Regions from separate parts of the Rhizobium sp. RU35A genome, predicted to be linked through region 2. Evidence: predicted binding sites of a transcription regulator. Region 2 holds the regulator's gene; each other region holds the start of a gene.
The links. The regulator LexA, encoded in region 2, represses DNA repair genes until DNA is damaged. The targets are predictions, from matches to a motif close to TGTTCNNNNTGTGTTCNG.

Region 1: F3H95_RS02765 (MazG nucleotide pyrophosphohydrolase domain-containing protein) is a predicted target of LexA. The motif match lies at 1,100-1,117, and genes of this name have one in related genera.
Region 3: F3H95_RS15515 (helicase-related protein) is a predicted target of LexA. The motif match lies at 1,037-1,054, and genes of this name have one in related genera.

The regions. Positions count from the first base shown of each region.
Region 1 covers NZ_FTMR01000001.1:520,604-526,725, forward strand. Annotated here, with positions in the region: gene F3H95_RS02760 (HAD family phosphatase) at 122-808, shown strand; gene F3H95_RS02765 (MazG nucleotide pyrophosphohydrolase domain-containing protein) at 795-1,097, opposite strand; gene F3H95_RS02770 (sulfite exporter TauE/SafE family protein) at 1,253-2,044, shown strand; gene F3H95_RS02775 (polysaccharide deacetylase family protein) at 2,185-3,249, shown strand; gene pdxH (pyridoxamine 5'-phosphate oxidase) at 3,272-3,892, opposite strand; gene F3H95_RS02785 (RT0821/Lpp0805 family surface protein) at 4,008-4,409, shown strand; gene F3H95_RS02790 (DnaJ C-terminal domain-containing protein) at 4,697-5,935, shown strand; gene fabI (enoyl-ACP reductase FabI) at 6,069-6,122, shown strand, end outside.
Region 2 covers NZ_FTMR01000007.1:144,368-150,489, forward strand. Annotated here, with positions in the region: gene F3H95_RS16730 (AAA family ATPase) at 1-428, opposite strand, end outside; gene F3H95_RS16735 (helix-turn-helix domain-containing protein) at 428-2,446, opposite strand; gene F3H95_RS16740 (DNA-binding protein) at 2,448-2,663, opposite strand; gene F3H95_RS16745 (helix-turn-helix transcriptional regulator) at 2,724-3,320, shown strand; gene lexA (transcriptional repressor LexA) at 3,673-4,392, shown strand; gene F3H95_RS16755 (ComEC/Rec2 family competence protein) at 4,373-6,122, opposite strand, start outside.
Region 3 covers NZ_FTMR01000006.1:259,652-265,773, reverse strand. Annotated here, with positions in the region: gene F3H95_RS15530 (beta-ketoacyl-ACP reductase) at 1-42, shown strand, start outside; gene F3H95_RS15525 (YMGG-like glycine zipper-containing protein) at 189-443, opposite strand; gene F3H95_RS15520 (DUF3309 family protein) at 483-638, opposite strand; gene F3H95_RS15515 (helicase-related protein) at 1,242-4,331, shown strand; gene F3H95_RS15510 (RNA-binding S4 domain-containing protein) at 4,334-4,669, shown strand; gene F3H95_RS27170 (hypothetical protein) at 4,810-4,947, opposite strand; gene fdxA (ferredoxin FdxA) at 4,946-5,284, shown strand; gene F3H95_RS15500 (CarD family transcriptional regulator) at 5,651-6,122, shown strand, end outside.

The DNA of each region.
Region 1 (6,122 bases), on a different contig from region 2:
CCGATAAGCGCATCCGCGCGAGAACGGGCACCGGCATGGTGGCCGGAGCAGAACGTGAACAGTGAAACCGGGCGTTTCGGGCAAACCCCTTTGCCGCAGACGCCTTCGATACAGGACCGATATGCCGATACTTCCCCGCCTGCCGCAGGCCGTCATCTTCGATATGGATGGCCTGTTGCTCGATACCGAAATCCTCTATCGCCGCTCGATCATTTCCGCCGCCACGGAGAAAGGCCTGCCGATCGGTCCGTCGATCTATGAGGGCATGCTGGGCAGGCCCTGGGTCAGCATCGCCGATCTTTTGCGGGAGCATTACGGCGAAGCGTTCGATGCCGATGGCTTCCGGGCGCTGTGGCTTGCGCATTTCGACCGGCTGCTGGACACCGACCTGCGGCTGAAGCCGGGGGTGACGCAGATGCTGGATCTGCTCGATACCCTCTCCATTCCGCGCGCCGTCTGCACCTCCTCGGCCCATTTCCAGGTCAAGCATCACCTCGGCGAACTCGGCATTCTCGGGCGCTTCGACCATGTGGTGGCGCATGGCGATTATGCCCGCGGCAAGCCGGCGCCCGATCCCTATCTGACGGCCGCGGCACGGCTCGGCGTCGCGCCGGCGCTTTGTCTGGCGCTGGAGGATTCCTACAACGGCATCCGCAGCGCCGCCGCCGCCGGCACCATGGCGGTGATGGTGCCCGACATGCTGCAGCCGACAGCGGAAATCCGGGCGCTCTGCGCGGTCGTGGCCGACAGTCTTGACCATTGCCGCGCCTTCTTCGATCGTCATCCGGCCGTCGTCACGCCGGCCTGAACAGCCATTTGCGCTCCACCGCCGCGGCAAGATCGAGACCGTTAGCATGGGCAAGCAGCAGGATGTGGCCGAGCACATCGGCGGCCTCGTCGGCAAGGTCCCGCTGCATGTCCTCGACACTGCGGCCCTTGGGCCGGCCGCGCCCGCTGAGCCGGTTCCAGGCCTGGGTCAGTTCCCCCACCTCCTCATGCAGCTTCAGCACGAACCAGTCGGGATCGCGCGTCAGGCCATGGGCCTCGGCATAGCGGCGGGAGGCCGCGTCAAAAGCCTTCATCAGGTCATCCAGCATTTCGTTCTCCATTTGTTTTCGTCAGATGAACCCGATTCGGCAGAAAGGTCCACACCTGCCGGAACAGCATGGAGACGCGACATCGTGGCGTGAGCCGGCTTGACAGGCAGTGGGGAGCCCTCCAGACAAGCGCTTTATCAGCCGGTTCCATCTTAATGTCCCTTACCGATCTCCTTGCCGCCCAGGCGCAGACCTTTCTGGCGCTGCATCCGCCCGCCCAGATCCTCGTGCTGGTCGCAGCCGCGCTCATCGGAGGGCTGGCGCGCGGCTTTTCCGGCTTCGGCGGCGCGCTGATCTTCGTGCCGCTGGCAGGGGCTGTGGCTGGCCCGCAGGTGGCCTCGCCGCTGCTGCTGGTGATCGATTTCATCATGACGCTCGGCCTGTTGCCGGATGCCTGGCGGCGCGCCAACCGGCGCGAGGTGGGCACCATGCTGATCGGGGCGCTTGCCGGCGTACCCGCCGGAACGGCGCTTCTGGCGTTTGCGCCGCAGCTTGGCCTGCGCTGGGGCATTTCGCTGATCGTGTTCGCGCTTCTTGCCTTCCTCATCTCCGGCTGGCGCTATCGAGGGCAACCGAAACCGGCGCTCAGCATCGCGACGGGTGTCACGGCCGGCCTGTTCGGGGGCGTTGCGCAACTCTCCGGCCCGCCGGTGGTCGCCTACTGGCTCGGCGGCGCCATCGACCGCCTGACAGTCCGGGCCAATCTGGTGGTCTATTTCGCGCTCTCCTCGGTGATATCGGGCACCTCCTATGTCGCGGCCGGCCTGTTGCGGCTGGATACGCTCATGCTTGCCGCCGTGGTCGGCCCCGGCTACGGGCTCGGCATCGCCATCGGCGCGCGCCTGTTCGGACTGGCGAGCGAAACCACCTTCCGCCGCATCTGCTACACGCTGATCGCCAGTGCGGGCATCGTCAGCCTGCCGGCCCTGGACGGGCTGCTGCACTGACGGCCCGGCAGGCCCGGCTTCTGCCCCTTCATTTTTCAGGAAGACTTAAGTCTGCACGCGATAAGGTCCGGCAGGAGCCATGCCCGGCGGGCTCTCCCGACACGAAGGCAGGCAGGATCAGTGCGGAAAGCGGCGCAGGCATGAGGAACAGCATTGATGCGCTCTGGCGCCGCCGCCTCCGCCGCGGACTGATCGTCTGCGGGCTGGAAGCATCTGCCCTGCTGGCGCGTGCCGGCATCGGAAAGCGCTTCGGCGAAGCGGGCGCCATCTTCGCCCTCCATCACGTCCGCCCCGTTGAGCAGCGACCAAGCGCACCCAACCGGCATCTCGAGATCACGCCTGATTTCCTGGAGGCGGTAATCTGCCGGCTGGCGCAAGAGGGATATGACGTCATCCGGCTGGAGGACGTGCCGCAGCGGCTCACCACGCCGCAGTCCCGTCCGTTTGCCTGCTTCACGCTGGACGATGGCTACCGCGACAACCGCGACCATGCGCTGCCGGTGTTCGAACGGCATGGCGTGCCCTTCACGCTGTTCGTCACGCGCGGTTTTGCGGAACGCACCCACAGTATCTGGTGGGAAACGCTGGCGGACCTGCTGAACGCAAGGACCAGGCTGCGCGCAGATCTCGGCCGCGGCGAAGAAGACATCAACCTTTCCACCGCCAAGGCGAGGCTGGATGCCTTCGACCGGTTTGCCCGCCGGCTGCGGCAGGGCGACGAAACCGAGACGGTGGCATGGCTGGATGGGCTGGCAAGCCGGCACGGGATCGATCCGCTGGAGATCACCCGGCGCCTGACGCTCGATGGCGGCGAGCTCGCTGAGCTGGCGCGCCATCCTCTGGTCACGCTCGGCGCCCACACCCTCAGCCATCGCGCACTCGGACGTCTGGCCGAGGACGAGTCGCGGGCGGAAATGCAGGGGTCGGCAGACTGGCTGGCGGCGCTGACCGGCCGGCGTCCGGCAACGCTTGCCTATCCCTATGGTTCTGCCGCCACCCTCTCGGCACGCGAAGCGGATCTTGCCCGGACGGCCGGCTTCACGGCTGCAGTCACCACACAACCCGGCGTGGTGACGCGCGCACATGCGGCGCAGCTGACCGCCCTGCCCCGAATTTCACTGAACGGCTATTATCAGAGGCCGCGCTACGTGACGGCGCTTGCTGCGGGCATTCCCTTCCGGCTGACGGGGCAGCGGGCATCCTGAGGATGCCCGCTGCCGTGATCGCTCAGGGATACATGCGCACCTTCGACCAGTCGCCATCCGGCGCCGGCCGGCGGAATTCGACGCGGTCGTGCAGGCGAAAGGGCCGGTCGTGCCAGAACTCGATGGAGGTCGGCTCGATGCGGAAACCGGACCAGTGCGCGGGCCGCGGGATCTCGCCGATCGCATGGCGTGCGGTGTATTCAGCCACCGCCTTTTCCAGCGCAAAGCGGCTTTCCAGAGGTCGCGACTGCTTCGACGCCCATGCCCCGATGCGGCTGCCGCGCGGGCGCGATGCATAATAGGCATCCGCTTCCTCGTCGGAAACGACGCTCACCGGTCCGCGCAGACGCACCTGCCGGCGCAGCGATTTCCAGTGGAAGCACATGGCCGCCTTCTGCTGGCCAAGGATCTCGCGACCCTTCTGGCTTTCGAAATTCGTATAGAAAACAAAGCCCCGCGCATCAAAACCCTTCAGGAGCACCATGCGCACATTGGGCAGGCCCTGCTCATCGACGCTCGCCAGTGCCACCGCATTCGGATCATTGATTTCGGAACCTTCCGCGTCCTTCAGCCATTGTGCGAACAGGGCGAAGGGCTCGCTTTCCTCGGTAAAGTCACCGCTTGTTAACCCATCTTCAGACATATTGACTAAAATGCTCCCGATCTGGTCAAATCGACTCGTGAACCGTTTCCGAACTGGACGCAAGGTGGAAGTGACAGCAAAGACAAACAACCGCACCCGGACACCGCTGTCGCTTATGCTTCAAACAGCCCTTGTCGTCCTCCTCGCCGGCTCCGTTTCCGGATGCACGAGCGGTGCCTTCGACCTGTTCGACACCTCGCCCAAGGTGGACCGCAGCCTTTCCACATCGACCATCCCGAAGCGCTCGGAAGAAGCGGTATCCGACGAGGTGACCGTGCGCAATGCCGTAACCTCTGCCGACCTGTCGAAGATGGGAGCCAATCCGCTTCCCTGGGCCAACACCGCCACCGGCAGCGCCGGCGTCGTCTCGAAGATCCGCGAGGCACGGGTGGCCGGCCAGCTGTGCCGCGGTTTCGTGACCACCCGCCATTCCTACGAAGGCATTGCCAAGTTCACCGGGCAGGCCTGCATGGCCGACAGCGGTGACTGGCTGCTGACCTCCTTCGAACGCCAGTAACGGTGCCCCTGTCGCAGGGACGGCGCAGCGCGCCGCTTCTTTGGCGGCCACTTTGTCATGCGCCTGATCGGCGCAATGCAGGCCGACGTGTTACGTTCTCTTAAGCTTAATTCTACTGTCATCGCGACGTAAATCCTCTTTAGAGACTCACGCCTCTATTCTCCTCGCATAAGCCGATGTCCTGCCACGTTTCCACGGGAACGGTCCGGGCCGGCACGAGTTGTTTGACCTTGTCATGCGGCCCGTCATGCGGCGCGCGTGCCAGGAAACCGAGTTGGTGGATATTGATGCGCGACCCCTATTCCCTCCTTGGCGTTCAGAAAGACGCAGGACCCGACGAGATCAAGGCTGCCTGGCGCTCCAAGGCCAAGACCCTGCATCCGGATCACAACCGGGACGACCCGCTGGCGAGCCGCCGCTTCGCCGAGGTAGGGCAAGCCTATGAGGTATTGAAGGATCCGGAACGTCGCCGGCGCTACGACCGCGCGCTCGAAACGCAGCAGACCATCATGCAGCAGCGCGAGGCGGCCCGACAGGCAGAGGAACGCGCCCGCGCCGCCCGCGCCAATGCCGAACGGGTGATGGAGGAACTGGCGCGCGCCAATGCGCAGCGCGCCCAGGCCCAGAACCAGGCCCATGATCAGGGCAGCAGCGGTGCAAGCACCATGGGCCGCGATCAGGAAAGCCCCGAGGACATGATCAACCGCATCTTCGGAGCGGGCCAGGGCGCCGGACCAGCCTCCGCGCAGGCCGGCGGATCACAGTCACAGGCGCGGTCCCAGGCACAGTCCCAGACACACTCCCAGACACCGGGCGCCTCCCAGGGCAAGGCGCGGCAGGCGCCGCCCCCCCCGGAGACAACCGCCGAGACAACGGCCAGCGCCCCGGGCGGCGCGGAGGCTAAGCCTGAGACGGGCCAGACTGCACCGCAGAAGCCGCAGCCGCCGCTTCCCCTACAGGCGATAGAACTTCTGACCGGCCTGATGCGCCGCATCCGCGGCAACCCGACGCCGCCGGAAAAGGCGCCGGACCTGCTGGCGACGGCCACCGTGTCGCTGAACGACCTGCTGCAGCTGGCGCCGGTCACCGTGTCGCTATCGGACGGACGCGATGTGCGCTTTGCCCTGGAAGCCGGCATGACCGATGGTCATGTGATCCGCCTTTCGGGTCAGGGCCTGCGCATTCCGGGCGCCCCGCGCGGCGATCTGCTGGTGACGCTGAAGGTGGCGCGCGACGAGCGCTTCCGCGTCGAGGGCTTTGACCTGCACACGGTACTGCCGATCTCGCTGGAGGACGCGGTGCTCGGCACGGAAGCCGAGGTGGAAACACCGGGCGGACGGGTGCCTGTGTCCATTCCCGCCTGGACGGGTTCGGACCAGAGCGTGCGCATCGAACGGCTCGGCCTGCATGCGAGCGCCGGCGAACGGGGCGACCTCGTGGTGGAGGTGCGCGTCATTCTCTGGGAAAAGCCGGACCCGAAGGTGATCGACCTGATGCGCCACATGCGCTACGGCCTCTTCGTGTGACGCTTTTGCGACGTTATCCAAGGTCGCGCACCCATTGTTACGAAGCCTTACAGGAGATGATCTGCGTCAAGCTTGAACGCGGGGGCGGGCTATGCCATAGGCAAAATTCGTCTAAAGTCTCAGAGGATAGAGTATGGCTCAGGCAACCGGCCTCATGGCAGGCAAACGCGGCATCATTATGGGTGTG
Region 2 (6,122 bases):
CAGGTTTCTTGGATATTCAGCAATTCACGCTGTGCCGTTGCGACGAGGTTTTGCACCTCATCTACGACCAGAAGCTTGCGCGGTCGCTTATGAGCCAAACCGTCCCAATTTCTGTCTTCGAACGTCGAAATGACTTCGGCGAACAAGTCGCGGGTGAACTTCTTGTCGGTAAGACGCCCTGCCGCTTCCAGCAGCATGCGGTACATATCCGGCGTGCTGTTCTGCGCCTGCCCTACGTGGCAATAGACCCCGCCAAGCTCCTGCGATAGATAGTACAGGGCCGTGGTTTTGCCGCAGCCAGGAGGGCTGATAATACGTGTAGGCCATCCGAAGTTCCGCGCATAAGCGATACCGCCACGGATATCGTGCACCGGCGCGATTTCAACGAAGAGGCTACGATCCGGGACTTTTGGCTTGGAGAGACGCATTAGAGGCCCTTTCCACTGATTGCGGTATTGATCATGAGCATTCGAGCCTCACGAAGGCGCTGCTGCTCTTCTTCCATTTGCTGGCGCGTCTTTTTGGCCGTCTTGCTCGGCACGATGGCCCGTTCCCGGTTCCAATCCACATCGACCGAGATCAGCGCGGCAGGTGGGTTCGGGACGACATCCGGCGTTGACTTGCCGATGTCGATCAGCTTTTCCAGCGGATCGATGTCAGGCACCGAACGCTTCATCTCGCGAAGAGCGCGCTTGCGGTTCTTGTCGCGGGCGGCACTGGTCTGTGCGCCTCTCGGATCATCGTACGGGAGTTGGACGTTCGGCTTTGCCCAACCAATCCGTTCTCCCTGGAGCGTTTCCACCAGCAGCTCATTGAAGCCGTGATAGGCTGGCACGCGGACGATGACTGTGTTTTCGAAGCATCTGTCGAGTTCGTCGCATGTCCATTCCCGCCCGTCCAGGCTGAAGACATGTTTACTCAGCTTGCGCTTTTCCGGCTTGGTGAACGCCATGTAGAACTGAGCTTCATCGATCAGCGTTGCCGCCCATCCATCCTTCACATGCGCGGCAAATGCCTGTTCTGGCGACTTTCCGCCCAAAGCACCGCCCTGCGGCAGACGCTCGTAGGCACTGAGAAGCCCGAAAACCGTTTCGCAGAAGGCGTCGAAACCGTCCTCGAACGGCGGCATCGGCTTCCCGAGTTCGCGCCGCTTCGGGTTCATGCGGTTGTCGTCTATCCAGCCTGGAATGTGCCGGAAATACTGCTGGTTCATCTGCCGGAAGAAGCCTTCGACCACCTTGGCGGAGGCGTTGTATGGCTTGGCGCGAATGACGCGGGCGCGATCCTCGGAATTGAAGGTCGTCACACTGCAATTGAGCTTCAAGGCGTCTTCAAGATAGTCCGCGAACCCGTATTCCGAGCCGTTGTCGCAATAAAGCTTCTGCGGCATGCCGAAGGCCGGATGCTGGCACATGCGCTTGAAAGCATCGATCACATCGACATTGCGCACCCCGCCCCGCTCATTCAGGAATACCAGATCGCCGAACACGCGGTTCGTTGCCACGTCATGGAAGGCGAGAAATTTCGGCGTGGCACAGGTGCCGTTCTCCCGGCGCACCATGACGTTGATATGGTGCACGTCCATGACGACGATTTCCATGGGCTGGAGACCGGCGATCGTGCGGCGGATACGGGGCTTGTTATCCTCGCTGGCCTTGCGGTCGAAATCATGCCGGTAGACAGCCTTGAAGCGCGCCTCTTGCGTGATCAGAGCATCGGGAATGCCGAAGAGCTTTTCCGCTTGTGCATTGTCATCCACCGGATAACCGTAGGCCGCTGTCAGGCGGCGCAACTCGGCGGACGCCATGAACTGGATGATCTTGCGCGTTGTTCCCTTCACGATCAGCCCGCGAATGAACTGCACGATATCCTCGGCAATGGTTTCCTTGGCGAAATCGTCAAAAGGAACGGCGTTCGACCAATACTGGTTGATGAATACCCGTTTCTGCCCCTTGTCGCGCCGGACCTTCTGCGCAAGCGCGTGAATGCCCTCGTTCTCGTAAATCTCGATCCACCTGTAGAGGGTGGATTTTGTCAGCTTGCGCCGCGATCCCGTCCAATCGAGCTTCCATTCACCGTCGAGCTTATCGATTACCGCCCTGCGTTCCGGGCTGCGGAACGGGTGAGCCAATGCCGGGGCGATGATCTCGTATTTCCAGGCCCGTTCGAAGCGGGCCGTATCATCGCCAAGACGGAGCCTTGAAACGGCCTCATCGGTCATTTGAAAGGCCTTCAAACGCTCCTGGAGATGCGGCGGAAGGCTGGAAACCTTGACCTGATATTGAATGCCGGATCGACCGCCGCGACCGTGGAAGGTTCGGACTTCAAGGGGGTGGCCATGCCAGGACATGCTTCGCCCGACCATTATCCTGTGGCAGCCACGACGAGCGTTTCGCTGATCGACGCCATACAAGCTCGCCAAGATTTGGCTGTCGATCCACTCCATCTTAAGCGGCCTTCAAGCCCGGAATGGTCGAAGGACTCTCTTCCTTCAGACCCAAGTCAACAGCGATGCGGTGACTGACACCACGCTTCCCACCCAGAGAACCGTTCAAAACCGCATAGACTGTGCGGGGATTGTAGCCTCTCCGCTCTGCCCATTCCCTGATGCTGATGCCTGCACATTCAAACTGTCGTTTGACATCTTCCCGGTTACTGATCATAGCAATCTCCTAGATGTTTCGCTGTCGAAGCACTCCATCAATATGTTTCAAAGGTGTCACATGTCAACACGAAAAAGTTTCGATAACGAAGCATCCAAGGCAATTGGGAAGCGGATTAGAGAAATTCGTGGTGACAAAACTCAAGCGGAGTTCGCCAACCTCGTCGGTGTGGATCGTGCAACATTATCGAACTACGAGAGCGGACGCAGACAACCCAATAGTGAAATTATCAAGAAGATAGCAGGAATAGGAAACGTAACTGTTGCCGCCTTGATTTTTGGCGAATACAAAACCCCATTTGAAGAATATCAAATGTCTATCAACCGAAGCATTGCTCAAGCTTCTGCGGAAAATCCGGGGTTCATACCAAAATGGTACATATCTCAGGACGAGATAGACGTAATTTTCTCGCTGAGGCGGATGTATGACGATGATGCGCGGCTAAGCATCATTCAAGAGATCGTCAACAAAGCCGAGGAATCCATAGATCATGACCGCGAACTAGATCAGGGTAAGGTTCCCCCCTATGGAGAAGCCGCTGTTGAGCGGTTGCGAGCGATACTCCAAACAGGGCGTTTCAACGAGGGATACGACCCGGAAGTTCAGTATTGGGCAACCCTCTGGGAAGAGGTGAAAAGCCCGCACAAAAAGGATTAGATTGATCACTATCCGCAAAGGTATCCGCAATCTTTTCGATCTGCGGACAAAAACATGGACGCTATCCCCAATAATGCAAGCCAACTCAGTTACTTAACCATTATGCCGGAACGGCGCAAAACGCTTCCACCGATTGGCGCATTGCGCACCCCCATTTTCCAACGAAAAATCTTTATAAATCAAGCGCGCAGGCCCGTTTTCATTCCAGAATAATTATGCGCGCCATTCCCGATTAATTATCGCGCCTCCATCAGCCGGTCACCCCAAAAACACCCGGCTTTTGGGGGCTTGCAGAACACATAAGGAACAGATAGGGTCTGTTCTGTATTTGTTTCGGGCTCGGGGTTGCCATATGCTGACACGCAAACAACAGGAACTGCTTCTGTTCATTCATGAACGCATGAAGGAGTCCGGTGTGCCGCCCTCCTTCGACGAAATGAAGGATGCGCTTGATCTGGCGTCGAAGTCCGGCATCCACCGGTTGATCACAGCCCTGGAGGAGCGCGGTTTCATTCGCCGCCTGCCAAACCGTGCCCGCGCGCTGGAAGTAATCAAGCTGCCGGAATCCTATGTGCCGCCGGCCCAGCCCCGTCGCGGCTTCTCACCCAGTGTTATCGAAGGCAGTCTCGGCAAGACGCCGCCCGCCAAGTCCGCCGCATCAGCGGCACCTGCGGAAGAATATACGGGAACGGCAACTGTTCCTGTCATGGGACGCATTGCTGCCGGCGTGCCCATCTCGGCCATCCAGAACAATACGCATTCGATTGCGGTACCGATAGAGATGCTGGGAACCGGCGAGCATTACGCACTCGAAGTGAAGGGCGATTCGATGATCGAGGCCGGCATTCTCGACGGCGATACGGTCATCATCCGCAATGGCAGCACAGCCACGCCCGGCGATATCGTGGTGGCGCTGGTGGATGACGAGGAGGCAACCCTGAAGCGGTTCCGCCGCAAGGGGGCCTCGATCGCACTGGAAGCGGCCAATCCGGCCTATGAGACCCGGATCTTCGGACCGGACCGGGTGAAGATACAAGGCAGATTGGTCGGCCTTATCCGCCGCTATCACTGACCAGCCGGCGCACCGGTTCCGGCACATCTGTCTCGAAGCTGCGGCGTCGCCAGTCATAGCTGCGATGAACGCTCCAGGGGCGCTCATGTGACATGATGGCAGCTTCCGCGCGCCAGTCTTCGACTCGTCGGCTGTCGCGAAAACGAACGATCAGGGATCCGGTGCGGCGCAAGGTCTGGGCGCTCAGCAGGAGAGCGCCGGAACGGCACTCATCGAAGCGGGCCTGTGGCGCAATGACGAGATCTGCGCGGTCGCAAGCGGTTCCGGTGAGACGATTGTCCTCAACGGTTATGAGTGTCGCCCCCTGCGAGGTGATCGCAAGACAGCCGGACGAGGGAAGACATACAAAGCGTCCCGGCTGTTTTTCGGCGTCTCTGCGCAGGGTCTGCAGGATGGTTTCCGCCTCGCCGGCCTTCAGCGGCACTTTGGCAGCGGCTCGCTGAGACTGTCTGTCGGTCGTCGTCGTGACAGTTGACGCCGGCTCCCGTTCTGTTTGCTCGATTCTCTTATTCTGTGCAGAACCCCTCTGGATTCCAGGGGCTGCCTTTCGGTTGGCCGCAGCGTCAGGCGGCGGCGACAACAGGCGCGGTGCGCTGGTCTGTTCGATGCGCAACGCATCCTGCCATTGCCGGTATAGAAAATCCGAAGGTCGGCGCCGGTTGGTCGCCGCGGCCTGCCCGTCCAGAAGGGCAACGAGGATCCCATCCTCCGAGACGAGCAGATCCGGCGAACTCGCACGCTCCGGAATGATCGTCATGGCGACAGCGGCCAGGATCAGCGGCAGACCAAGCAGACGCAGGCGCGTCCGAAGCAGCGTGAGCAGCAGGAAGCCGGCCGAGGCCAGCGGCAGGAAGCCAGCTGGCGGTCGCCCCGTCGCCACCTCGCCTCCCCAGCCTGCGACCGTTTCGGCAATCGCGATCACGCCCTGCAGCGCCCATCCCATCAGTGTCAGGAAAGGGACATCAAGCCCCAGGGGCATCAGCAGCATGCCGACCAATCCGGCCGGCATCACGACAATCGAAATCAGCGGCATGGCTGCCAGATTCCCCGCAAGACCATAGGCGGCCAGCCGGTGAAAATGAGCAAGCGAGAAGATTGTCGTCGACAGCATGCCGATCAGCGAAGTGGCCAGCACGCCCGCCGCGAAGCCGAACAACGGCAGGACGAGTCGCCCGAGGAATGAGTGCGCGCCCGCAAGCAGCCCGCGATCCTCCCAAGCTCCACCGCGCATCCAGACCTCATAGCCGGCCACGAGGGCAACAGTTGCCGCAAACGACATCTGAAAGCTTGCGCCCAGCACGGCGGATGGCGTCAGGACCAGAATCAGCACGGCTGCGAGGGCCACATTGTGCAGGCTGATCGAGGGCCGGTCGAACAGAACCGAGGCCAGCATGATGACCATCATCACGTAGGCACGTTCGGCCGAGACACCGAAACCGGAAATCAGGTAATAGGCCGTGACCAGTAGAAGCGCACCCAGGGCGGCAATCTTCTTGATCGGCACACGCTCGGCAAAGCCAGGGATGAGGCTGAGGGCTCCCCGCAGACCAACGAAGGAAATGCCGGCCGCCAGCGCCATGTTGAGCCCGGAGATCGCCACGATATGGGCAAGGCCGGCAAGGCGCAGCGCCTCCACGGTGGCTGGCGAAATCGCCCGCCGCTCATCCGTCACAATCGCGGCTGCAAAGGCACCGGCATCGCCCCCGACCACATCACGGATGCGCTGGCCG
Region 3 (6,122 bases), on a different contig from region 2:
GGTTCGACCATTACCGCCAATGGCGGCCAGTATTTCGTCTGACAGTCCGATCAAATCTGTTGGTCGCACGAGGACGCCGGGGCAATGCTCCGGCGTTTGCATGTCCGCAAGCCCGGCAGGTGTGCAGTCGTGCTCAAAAAGAAGAGCCGGTGCGGCGGCACCGGCTCCTCGCGTTTCCAAGGGAGGGGTTAGCGGCAGCGTGCCTCATAGGTGCGGCCGTAACGATCGCGATAGACGCAGTAACCCTTGTGCTTCTGCGATTCGCCGATTGCTGCACCGACCAGGCCGCCAGCCACGGCACCAACGGCTGCGCCACCCCAGCTATTGGTGATCGCGCCACCCAGAACGGCACCCGTGCCGGCGCCGATGGCTGTGCCCTTTTCGGTGGTGGAGCACGAAGCGAGCATGCCAACGACGGCGGCCACTGCCAGAATCTTCTTCATGTCGGTTTCCTTCCCTCTGTCTGTGCGAATATTCGCAAGTTAAATTCTGCCCATCAGCAGCAGGATGATCAAGATGACGAGGACCAGCCCGAGGCCGCCCGACGGCCCATACCCCCAGCCACGGCTGTAGCCCCAGTTCGGAAGGGCGCCGACGAGCAGGAGGATGAGAATGATAAGGAGAACTGTTCCGAGCATGTGATGGTCTCCGCTGCATGAATTCCTTGATGGTGCGGCAAGAACGTGGCGCGGCCTTTTTGGTTCCAACGGGTTCCAGCCGCAAAATCATCGGCAAATCCTGACCGTTTCTCCCGATGAAACTCATGGATCCTGGCGGATGGTATCGTCGAGGCCTGGTCATGCATTTCACAAAATATATTTCGAAATCCAATGTATCCTGGTCAGTTCGTCAGGCGGGCTGATATATGAAGATGATGTACGGCGCCAGTTTTCGGCCGGCTGTGCAACGCGGACACTGTGGTTCGACTCGGGCTCCTTCGCTGTGATTCTTTGACGAGCCTGCCCTGACCGTATCCGTATTGCTGTCGGCTGGAACAAAAGCTGAATTTACAGATGTGAGTGATTCGTCTCTGATTCGTTCTCACACTGTTCCGGGCTCGCCGGACGACGGACCGGGTCCGCCGCCTGAGTCTTGGACATGTCCGCTGTCAAAAAAAGGCGTTCCAGCCCTGCTTGTCGCTTGCCTTCCGGCGTTTGTGTCGCCATGTGTGGCGCAAGCTAGGTGCTTCTTGTACCGGCAGCGCCATGCAAAGTGCGGATAGTGCCTTGAATTCCAAGCCCATGATCTTGAGCGGTCGCGGCGTCACCGCGGTCCTCGGCCCGACCAACACCGGCAAGACGCATTTCGCCATCGAGCGGATGGTCGCACACGGGTCCGGCGTGATCGGCCTGCCGCTTCGCCTTCTGGCGCGCGAGGTCTACACGCGGGTGGTCGAACGGGTGGGGCCGCAGCATGTGGCGCTGGTGACGGGCGAGGAAAAGATCTCGCCGCCCGGCGCGCGCTTTTCCGTCTGTACCGTGGAAGCCATGCCGCGCGAGACCAGGGCCGCTTTCGTCGCGATCGATGAAGTGCAACTGGCTGGCGATCTGGAGCGTGGGCATATCTTTACCGACCGCATCCTGCATCTGCGGGGGCGCGAGGAAACTCTGCTGCTCGGCGCCGGCACCATGCGACCGATCCTGGAAAAGCTCCTGCCCGGCATCACCGTGGTGGAGCGGCCGCGTCTTTCGACGCTCTTTTATGCCGGCCAGAAGAAGATCACCCGACTGCCGCAGCGCTCGGCCATCGTCGCCTTTTCCGCAGATGAGGTCTATGCCATTGCCGAACTGATCCGCCGCCAGCGGGGCGGTGCCGCCGTCGTGCTGGGGGCGCTGAGCCCCCGCACCCGCAACGCGCAGGTGGGGCTCTATCAGGCGGGCGACGTTGAATATCTTGTTGCCACCGATGCGATCGGCATGGGGCTCAACCTCGATGTCGATCATGTGGCCTTTGCCCAGGATCGCAAGTTCGACGGTTATCAGTTCCGTAATCTCAACCCCGGCGAACTCGGCCAGATCGCCGGTCGCGCGGGTCGTCACCTGAAGGATGGAACCTTCGGCGTGACCGGTCAGGTCCAGCCTTTCGACGACGAGTTGGTGGAGCGCATCGAGACCCATCAGTTCGACCAGGTGAAGGTGCTGCAGTGGCGTTCGAAAGCGCTCGACTTTACCTCGATCCGCGACTTGCGCGCGAGTCTCGATGCGGCGCCCACTGTTGCGGGACTGACGCGCGCGCTGCCGGCGACCGACAGTCAGGCGCTGGATTATCTCTCCCGCTATCCGGAGGTTGTCGATCTCGCGACGACGTCCGAGCGGGTCGAAAAGCTCTGGGAAGCCTGCGCGCTTCCCGATTATCGGCGCATTACACCCGCCCAGCATGCTGATCTGATCTCCACGCTGTTCTTCGATCTCGTGCGTCATGGCACGGTGAACGAGAGCTTCATGGCCGAGCAGGTGCAGCGCGCGGACCGCACCGATGGCGAAATCGATACGCTTTCTGCGCGTATCGCCCAAATTCGGACTTGGACCTATGTTTCCAACCGTCCGGGCTGGCTGGCGCATCCGACACACTGGCAAGAAAAGACGCGAGAAATCGAGGACAGGTTGTCGGACGCGCTACATGAAAGGTTGACGAAACGCTTTGTTGATCGCAGGACATCTGTGCTCATGAAGCGCCTGAGAGAGAATGCGATGCTGGAAGCTGAAATCAGTGTGAATGGGGATGTCTTCGTCGAGGGACATCACGTCGGTCAACTAGCCGGTTTCCGGTTTACGCCCGTATCCGGGGGTGACGGTCCGGACGCGAAGGCCGTTCAGGCGGCGGCCCAGAAGGCGCTTGCACTGGAATTCGAGGCGCGCGCCGCACGCCTCTATGCCTGCGGCAACAGCGATCTGGCGGTGGGTTCGGACGGTTTCGTGCGCTGGCTGGGTGAGCCGGTGGCGCGGCTTGCCGCCAGCGACCATATCATGCATCCGCGTCTCATCCTTCTGGCCGACGAGCAGCTCACCGGCAATGCGCGCGATCACGTCGCAGCGCGTCTGGAGCGTTTCGTCAATCATCACGTCGCAACCGTTCTGAAGCCGCTCGACGACCTGTCGCGCGCCGAAGACCTGCAGGGTCTCGCCAAGGGCCTGGCCTTCCAGCTCGTTGAAAATCTGGGCGTCATGTTCCGTCGCGACGTGGCTGAAGAGGTCAAGACGCTCGATCAGGATGCGCGCGCCTCGCTGCGCCGCTATGGCATCCGCTTCGGCGCCTACCACATTTTCATGCCGGCTCTTCTGAAGCCCGCGCCGGCCGAACTCATCACCCTTCTCTGGGCGCTGAAGAACGACGGTCTCGACAAGCCTGGTTATGGCGATCTGATCCCGGCGCTTGCTGCCGGTCGCACCTCCGTCGTGACCGATCCGAGCTTCGAGCGCAACTTCTACAAGCTGGCCGGTTTCCGTTATCTCGGCAAGCGTGCCGTTCGCGTCGATATTCTGGAGCGCCTTGCCGATCTGATCCGTCCGCTCCTGCAATGGAAGCCGGGTTCGCCCGCGCGCCCCGAAGGCGCCTATGACGGTCGCCGTTTCATGACGACGACGGCCATGCTGTCGATTCTCGGCGCGACGCCGGACGACATGGAGGAAATCCTGAAGGGTCTCGGCTACCGCGCCGATCAGGTGAAGGCGGAAGAGGTTCAGGCCTTCCTTGCCAGCCAGCAGCCGGCGCCGGCCGCTGCCGAAGGTGAGGACGCGGTTGCTGCCGATCACGATGATGCCGATGCGGCATCGGAAGAAACAGCGGCGGCCGATGGCGAGCAGGCGGCTGTCACCGTTACCGAGGCTGCGGCCCCCGTCGCCGAAGCGGTCGAGGGCTCTGCCGAAACAGCGGTTGCCGAGGAGCCGAAACCTGTCCTGCTGTGGCGTCCGGGTGGCGGTCGCAGCGACAACCAGCGCCAGGGCCGCGGCCATGGCGATCGTCGTGGCCATGGCGGTCGTCAGGGGCAGCCGGCAGAGGCGCGCGGACCCGAAGGTCGCAGCAGTGAAGGCCGCGGTGGCGAAGGCCGTGGAGAGGGGCGTCGTGACCATCGCCGCGGGGACGAGCGTGGCGAGCAGGGTGGACGTCCGAACCGCGAAGGTGGCCGTCCGGATCGCGGCGACCGCCGGCCAGAAGGCAAGGGCGACCGTCCGCCGCGCGGCGAACGCTCCGACCGCGGCGATCGCAATGATCGCGGCAAGATGACGCAGCCCGCCCGCTTCGAGGCAAAGCCACCGCGCAAGGAGAAGCCGGTGGATCCGGATTCGCCGTTTGCCAAGCTCGCTGCTCTCAAGGAGCAGATGAAGAAGTAGCCATGAACGAAAAGCCACCGGGAGATCAGCGTCAGCGCATCGACAAGTGGCTTTTCTTCACGCGCATCGTCAAATCCCGCGCGCTGGCGCAGGATCTGGTCGAGGCGGGCTTCGTGCAGGTCAACGGCCAGATCGTGCAGCAGTCAAGCCGCATGGTCAGGATCGGTGACGTCATCGAACTGAAGCTGGAACGGGGCGACCGGGTTCTGATCGTGCGGGCCCCCGGTGATCGGCGCGGCCCCTTCGAAGAGGCGCAGACGCTTTACGAAGACCGCACGCCGCAGCAGGCGCCTCTCTCGCCCTTTGAACGTGCCCAGCGCAAGCTGGGGCCGGGTTGAGCCGGTGACTGTGTCATGACGTCACGGGATGCTGGCGGCGCGCAATGCCCTGCCGCAGAAGTGCCGGCATGATTGGAACAGTCTGCCATTGCTGGGGCATAACAGGGATTGTTTGTCCTTGCTAAGCCTGCGCAAAGCCATTAGTCAAACTGGCAAAGCTGGGGGCTTGCGTGCGCCGGAAACATGGGTGCGCTGTCGACCTTGCCCAGCGCCGCCCCGGTCGGCAGGCGTCTCCCGTCGCCGATGCCGACGACCGTGATGTCACTGGAGTGCCTCATGACGTATGTCGTGACCGACAATTGTATCCGCTGCAAATATACCGATTGCGTTGAAGTCTGCCCGGTCGATTGCTTCTATGAGGGTGAGAACTTCCTGGTTATCCATCCGGACGAATGCATCGATTGCGGCGTCTGCGAGCCGGAATGTCCTGCCGAGGCGATCAAGCCCGATACCGAGCCGGGCCTCGACAAGTGGCTGAAGCTGAATGCCGAGTTTGCCCAGATCTGGCCGAACATCACCGTCAAGCGCGATGCCCTGCCGGAAGCCAAGGAGATGGATGGCGTCGAAGGCAAGTACGAGCAGTATTTTTCGCCGGAGCCCGGCAAGGGCGACTGAGTCGGTCGACGGTCACGATTACGATTTGCTTAACGATTGGGCACGGTCGCAAGCGTTGCGCCCGTGCACCTGCGAAAGCAAATTATTGATTTCTGCCCATATTTGTGATAGGCATTGGGAACTGTTCCACAAAGTGGCATTCGCGTGCCCTAAAAACATCACGAAAGCAGTACAGCACCCAACGCGGTTCCCGTGACATGGTCAGTTATTGGACGTTGTCGTCGCCGCTTGCGGCAGGGTGTGGTTTTCGCGCGCGTTTAACCGGACCAGTATGGAGTCACCGACGGTTCCCCCGTCTCATCCGGGCCTGACTGACCCGGCCCCGGCCTGGGCGGTTGGGTGCGTAACAGGGAGTTTGTTAAACGAATGACGACCCAGCAGAAAAAATCTTCAGCGCGCCACGGTTTCAAGACCGGTGAAGCAATCGTGTACCCGGCGCATGGAGTTGGCACTATCACGGCCATTGAAGAACAGGAAGTGGCTGGCATGAAGCTCGAACTGTTCGTGATCGATTTCGAGAAGGACAAGATGCGCCTGAAGGTGCCGGTCGCCAAGGCCGTCAGCATCGGCATGCGCAAGCTGTCGGAAACCGATTTCGTCGAGCGTGCTCTGAAGGTTGTCCAGGGCAAGGCCCGCGTGAAGCGCACCATGTGGTCGCGCCGCGCCCAGGAATATGATGCCAAGATCAATTCCGGCGACCTGATTTCCATCGCGGAGGTCGTGCGCGATCTCTATCGTGCGGAAAACCAGCCAGAGCAGTCCTATTCCGAGCGTCAGCTCTATGAGGCCGCTCTTGACCGCATGGCGCGCGAAATCGCCGCCGTCAACAAGATGTCGG